DNA from 3 places in the Levilactobacillus yonginensis genome. Region 3 is predicted to be linked to each of the others. Evidence: riboswitches for the same ligand, from Rfam matches in the RefSeq annotation. Region 3 holds a riboswitch; each other region holds the start of a gene.
The links. Region 3 has a riboswitch for thiamine pyrophosphate ahead of AB3Y94_RS11155 (ECF transporter S component). Riboswitches for the same ligand answer to the same signal wherever they lie in the genome.

Region 1 (2,202 bases), 790 kb from region 3:
ATTCAAAAAATGTACATTAATTAGCATTAGCGCATCAACAGGATGTACTGTAATTTGAGCGTCCCAGCTTGTGCGCTACCAGTCAGGTTGGTACGAATGGCATATTCTGAGGCGTTAGCGGCACGCAGCTGTTTTTCTATGGTCCGAACCAGGCCTACTCCCAGTTGCCCCTTACCGGTCGTTTCAATAGACAATTTGCCATGCTGTGGATCAGCTAGCCGATTGAGGTGGTGAACAGTTGGCTGATTGATCAGCGTCAAGTTGTGAGCGTTCAAGTTCTTCAGCTTGAGCGTTTGGATGACATCTTTGACGGTGTAATCAGCGAGGCGGTCATTGCCAGATGAATAATAATTGACCATCATAGCTAGCTGATTATTCAGTGGGTAACCGTCGTGTTGGAGTCGTTGGTAGATAAATCGGTCAAATTGGCCGCGGTCGTTGAAACTTACGGGTGAAGCCAACTTTAGGCCGTCATTCTTGACCGTTTCGCGGTAATAGCTACCGTCTTTTAAGTAGCCCCACCAAACTCAGCCGGTTGCCCGGTGGTTACCGCTAACGACGTAATAGTAGTGGGCAGTTGTGGTACCGTGGCTGAACCAGGCTTCGCGATTGACGTGCCAAGTTGTATGTGGATAGTTACGTAGATTATGTAATTTACGGGTGTGCGTGTTGTTCCAGAGATAGTGTGTGGCTGCATTACGGTTGTGAAAGACCTGCGTGTAAGGTAAGTTATGACTTCTGTTTAACTGATAGCTACTTGCCTTAGCCGTTGTGACGCCACCTAAACAGATGCTGAGAATTCCCAACATCAGGGTCAAACTGAATTTCTTCATACAAATCCCCTCCCAAGTCAGTATACCAGTTTAGCTAACCAATTTAAGGGCGAATTGGTACAGATTATTATGAGTTGCTTCGGCCAGCCAGACCCGGTATAGTTGGGCTTAACTTAAGATGACACTAGGGGTGCCAAGCGGCTGAGATGGCAGATGCCAATCCCTTTGAACCTGTTGAGTTAATGCTCGCGAAGGAAAGTGTGCGGTTGATTGGGGAGAACCCTAGGACCCTCGTTTTGCGGTGAGTAGAACGGGGGTCCTTTTGGGTAAAAAAACTGGGGAGTGAGTTAGATGTCTAAGAAAGTTTATCCCATGACATTAACGGCCATGTTAGTGGCATTAGGCGTGATTGGTGGCAGTTTGTTTTCATTTTCAATTGGGGTTGCTAAGGTAGCACCCATGCAACACTTGATCAATCTAGTATCAGGCGTGTTATTGGGACCGTGGTGGGCCGTTGCACAGGCCTTTCTCACTTCGTTGATTCGTAATCTTATGGGTACGGGAACGGTGCTGGCTTTCCCAGGAAGTATGATTGGGGCCTTTCTCAGCGGCTGGCTCTTTCGGTTGACGGGTAAACTGGTAGCGGGATTATTTGGAGAGATGGTGGGCTCCGGAATCTTAGGGGCCTTGGTGGCTTACCCAGTGGCCGCGTGGTTAATGGGAACGACGGGAGCAGTTTGGCTGTTCCTACCGAGCTTTTTCATGAGTGCAATGGTGGGCGCGTTAGTGGGTTACGTCCTCTTGAAGAGCATGTGGTCGACCGTGATTGCCCCTCAATTGACGAAATTGCGGGGAAAATAAAAAGACGCTCAAAAACAGCGCCTAAGTGATTTCTAGATTCTATTTTAATAACGCATGACTAGTACGAGCGTCATATTTCAAGTGCGTGATCTTACCAGAAACATGCTTGAAATGCTGTCCTGACTTACGTTTTCCGTATTTCTGTAAGGTGAGTTTCTTTCCGTCACGGGTGACTTTGGTGTAAGACCAAGACTTTTCTAGAGTGTCATATGCCCGTAGCCGATAAACGCCGCGGCTCTGGCGATAGACCAGGTGATTGCCCCCATAATCGTGACCACCAAAGTTAGTCATCACGAAGAGCCACTTCTTGGTTAAGATCATAGCATTGGTTGAAACTTCGGTGTCGTGGCCGCTGTGATGGATCCGGTGTTGCGTCCAAGAACCCCTGAGGGCTTTTGGCGTCCCAGTTGTCCACTTTGACTTGGCTTGTGCAGTCGTGGTTCCCCAACCAAGACTGCCAAGTAGACCCGCCGCGATAGCGACACTTGTTACAAACTTATTCATATAAATCCCCTCCGATGGGGACAAGTATAGCAAATGTTTTAGCTGTAAGCCATTTAATCTCAAT
Region 2 (2,202 bases), 1.1 Mb from region 3:
CCACGTAACGCAGTTAAAATAGCTTGCTGGAGAATTTGGTTTGGCATCCATTCATCAATTGACGACACCTTTGCCTGGTGATTCAGCTTAACGGGTGCCGCTTTGGCCACCTGAGCCTTAACCAATTTCACAGCCTTAATAGATGGATCAGCCCCCTGCTTGACGGTGGCCGGTGCTGGACCTTCAGCAGAAATGGGGACTGCCGTTTCCTGTCCACCCGGAGACTTTTCTGGCGTAGAAATCGGTTGAGCGACCTCCTGATCAGTCGCGGCGGCTGGTGCTTCTTCGGTGATTGGCTCATTTATGTTAGCGTTTTCATTTTCGACCGAATCAGTCACAACCGGTTCTTCTTCAGTCGTCTCTGTCTGCTCCGTAGCTGATGAATTCAGCGTCACAGAATCTGCTTGTAAGTGCCGTGAAGGCGTTGTGACCGCCGTGTCAGTGCTCGTAGCCACTGCTGTGTCTGCCTGTGCAGTCTGGTTGTCAGTTACAGCAACGACTAGTCCCGCAGTAACCACGGTGGCCCAGACCCAGCTGCGCCCCTGTTTCGTCAACGTCCAAGTCGTGGGTGTGTCGTTCATTTTACGCACGATAATCCTCCTCATTCGGTTGGCATATTGCGCTACATCCAGTTGTAAAATTTAGTGATGCCCTAGTAAAAATACCGGTTGTTTTGATTCACCCCCATTATAACTGGTTCCTCACCATAAAGCTAGTATATAGTGAATGATTAATGCTGTTGTAGCCACTATAAACCAGTTGTCCGCAAATCTATTCCATTGATTAATTTGTTGATTTGACAGTCTTTATAACTATTTTTTATATTTAATGTCGTCAATTGACTTTTCAATCATTTCCTATGTTACACAATTTCAAATTTGGTAAACACCGGTCCGAAAAGGTTTGTTTGGTCATTTCTCGAACGATTCGCTTAATTATAAGTAAATTAGGTTGTCCCACCCCTATTCCCATGCTACACTATGTCCAACTTAAAAAAGTTTCTGGGGATACCGTCATACGGCACGAGAGTAAGTTGTGAACTTTGACCCATCGAACCTGTCAGTTAACACTGGCGTAGGGAGAAACGCACGGATACTTCATCTTGCGGCGGCGACTTCCCCTGAGATGAAGCTTTTTATTTTGTAAAGGAGGTTATTTATGAAACGTAAGCTATACCCGTTAGGTAGCCTGGTCTTGCTCCTAACGGTCTGGCAAGTGGCGGTCACGTTACTTAAGACCCCGGCCTTCATTTTGCCCAGTCCCGTGGCGGTCATCCAAGCACTGGTGGCCGACGCTTCTGGCCTACTGGCAAATTCCTGGGTCACGCTCCACGAATCACTGATTGGACTACTCATTGCCTGTCTGTTAGCTTTTGGGACCGCGCTCGTCATGGACCGCTGGCAGTTACTTTACCAATCCTTCTACCCCCTACTCGTTATCTCACAGACACTGCCAGTCATGGTTCTGGGACCACTGCTGAGCCTCTGGTTTGGCTTCGGCATGGCCCCTAAGGTCATCCTGGTCGTGTTGATGAGCTACTTTCCCATCATCGTTTCCTTCTCGGAGGCGCTGGGAAAAGTCTCTAAGGAACAGATTCGATTCCTCCAAACCATAGGCGCCAAGGATTGGCAAGTCTATCGCATCCTGAAGATTCCGCAAGGCATGCAGGGCTTCTTCGCTGGCTTACGAATTGCCGCTACCTACTGTGTGAGCGGTGCCATCATCGGGGAATGGCTCAGCGCTGAGGCCGGGCTGGGATATTACATGATTCGGGTGAAGAATGGTTATCAAATTGACAAGGTCTTCGCCGCAATTTTTTGCGTTATCGTTTTAAGTTTGGGACTCAACATAGCAACGCGTAGTTTGCAAAAATTATATTATAAAACATTAATCCAAGGGAGATCATCATGAAATTATCTAAACTTTGGCTACTAGTTCCGGTTCTGCTCTCACTGACCGCCTGTGGCAACTCCAAGAGCTCATCGTCTGACACCAAATCCGCTAAAAAGTTGACCGACGTCTCAATCGTCCTTGACTACGTTCCCAACACCAACCATACGGGACTCTACGTGGCTAAAGATAAGGGTTACTTCAAGGATGCTGGACTAAACGTCAAAATCATCGAACCAGGCGACAACGCCACCAGTGTCGGCATGGTCGGCGCCAACAAGGCCCAATTTGGGGTCAGCTATCAAGAAGATG
Region 3 (2,202 bases):
GTCCCGACAAAGCAGTAACCAGCCAATGGGGTGTACCCGGTCTTCAGCCCATCAACCTTCAGTGAAGCTTGGTAGTACTTCCGACCCTTCAACATATTGTTGTAGTTGTAGCAGAGTTGACCATTGACCCGCTTGGAACCAACTTTGCCGTCCTTCAGAACGCGAGGGAAGTCCGTCATCAAGTGGCGGGCCATCAAGGCAACGTCCTTAGCAGAAACCTTGTTGGCATTGGCGGAACCATATTTATACCCAAATTGACGAAGGTCACTATTTTCCAAGCCTGAAGCGGAAACAAAGTGGGCGTGACCCAGCTTCCAAGCTTTAGCCTGAGCGTTCATCTTCTTGATGAACTTACCATTACTACCAGCCACCCATTGGCCTAAAGCAATCGCAGAATTGTTCGAAGAATCCAGGAAGGCTGCGTCGTAGAGTTGCTTGACCGTGTAGCTGTGATTCAGCTTAAAGTGAAAGCCACCATACGCAGAAGTCCTACTCATCCGAACGAGGCCCTTACTCTTAATCTTAATCTTCTTGTTCCAATTGCTGTTCTTGCCATCGACTTTTTTCAAAGTCAGGTACAGCGTCATAATCTTGGAGACGGACGCAATCGGCCGGGCCGTGTTAGCGTGCTTAGACCAAACGACTTTACCCGTCTTGGCGTCCATGGCTACCGCAGCCTTCGCCTTATTTAAAACAAATGGGGCCTTCCCCTTTTTTAAATAGCTGTGCCAAACCCAACCTTTGACGGTCTTCTTGTTGTTGTTCACGTAAAGGTAAATTCCCTTGGTCTTCCCATGCTTCAACGTCGCTTGCTTGGTGGCGTACCAAGTCGTGTTGGGATGGGCCTTCAAGTTGCTGACCTTCTTGGTGTGTTTCTTGTTAAAGATGGCCCCTTTACTGCTCTTCTTGTGGTAAGCCATCTTCTTAATTTTCTTGGTTGAAACCGTCTGATAACCAGCGGCGTCAGCAGGTACTTCCTGACTGACGACCCCACCAACTGTGATGGCGGCTAGTAGCACGACCATGCCCCGTCGAATATGTAAACTTGTCATGTCATTGGTCCTTTCCGTTCTTAAAATAATTAATGCAACTAACTATTACATTAGCACTATTCTAGTTGAAGGAACAGAGACTCTAACGCTTTGTAACCGCCTTGTTTATCCCGTAATGTTTTTGTAAAGAACTTTTTTAGCTTTGAACCACTAATGGCCTAGACCGGGTTGTTGCGACGAATGGTTGCAATTCACGGATAAATTGGTTACGCTTAAGTCATTCAAATACGACTGGGGTGCCATCGCGGCTGAGAACAAACCCATTGAACCTGATCTGGTTAGTACCAGCGAAGGGAACGCGTACCATAAAGCTATTCAATGACCCCCACTAATGAAACTTAGTGGGGATTTTTTTAGCTAAAAGGTGCCCCAGCGTACACTTTTTAGGAGGTTACATATCATGAAAGGCTGGCACGTTCGCGATATTATTTTTGTCACTATCTTAGCAATCTTTATGGGGACTATCTTCTTCGTCACCGGACCACTCTACACCGTTCTGGCAGCGGCACTCGCTCCCGCTGGATTACAGCCCCTAGCCAATGAACTGCTCCTCGGTATTTGGGTCATGGCCGGTCCACTGGCTGGGTTTATCATCCGGATCCCAGGCTCTGCCACATTAGGTGAATTTCTGGGGGCCGTCGTCGAAATGTTTTTCGGTGGTATCTGGGGAGCTAGCACCTTGATTTCCGGCGCACTTCAAGGAATTGGTTCCGAACTAGGCTTTGCCTTCACTGGTTACAAACATTACGGCTGGTTCACACTAGCTCTTAGTTCACTGACCACCGCCATCGTCACCTTTGGCTGGGACATGATCAAGAACGGCTACGCATCCTATCATTTAGGCTTCATGGCACTCCTCTTCGTTGTCCGGCTACTCTCAATTTTCTTCTTTGGTGGTATTCTCACCAAGTTGATTGCAAACCTGTTAGTTCGCGCCCACGTTTTACCTAGTACTGCGCACTAATTGTTATTGGAGGAATTTGTTTGGCTACTGTCACGATTGATTCACTGACTTTTACCTATCCCAAACGGACGCATCCGGTGCTGGATGATCTGACCGTCACCTTTCCAGCAGGAAAATTCTCACTGCTGACTGGGGTTTCGGGTGGTGGCAAGTCAACCCTTTTAAATTTAATTGCGGGTCTCATGC

Region 1: it holds a riboswitch for thiamine pyrophosphate, as region 3 does, so the genes downstream of both, thiW (energy coupling factor transporter S component ThiW) here and AB3Y94_RS11155 (ECF transporter S component) in region 3, are expected to answer to the same signal.
Region 2: it holds a riboswitch for thiamine pyrophosphate, as region 3 does, so the genes downstream of both, AB3Y94_RS06390 (ABC transporter permease) here and AB3Y94_RS11155 (ECF transporter S component) in region 3, are expected to answer to the same signal.

What each region holds. Positions count from the first base shown of each region.
Region 1 is NZ_OZ061549.1:1,608,265-1,610,466, reverse strand. Features, by position in the region: gene AB3Y94_RS07685 (hypothetical protein) at 27-461, opposite strand; gene AB3Y94_RS07680 (hypothetical protein) at 528-833, opposite strand; TPP riboswitch at 950-1,047, shown strand; gene thiW (energy coupling factor transporter S component ThiW) at 1,125-1,634, shown strand; gene AB3Y94_RS07670 (hypothetical protein) at 1,674-2,138, opposite strand.
Region 2 is NZ_OZ061549.1:1,317,524-1,319,725, forward strand. Features, by position in the region: gene AB3Y94_RS06385 (MucBP domain-containing protein) at 1-581, opposite strand, end outside; TPP riboswitch at 993-1,098, shown strand; gene AB3Y94_RS06390 (ABC transporter permease) at 1,159-1,911, shown strand; gene AB3Y94_RS06395 (ABC transporter substrate-binding protein) at 1,908-2,202, shown strand, end outside.
Region 3 is NZ_OZ061549.1:2,401,247-2,403,448, reverse strand. Features, by position in the region: gene AB3Y94_RS11160 (D-alanyl-D-alanine carboxypeptidase family protein) at 1-1,052, opposite strand, end outside; TPP riboswitch at 1,275-1,366, shown strand; gene AB3Y94_RS11155 (ECF transporter S component) at 1,453-2,016, shown strand; gene AB3Y94_RS11150 (ABC transporter ATP-binding protein) at 2,037-2,202, shown strand, end outside.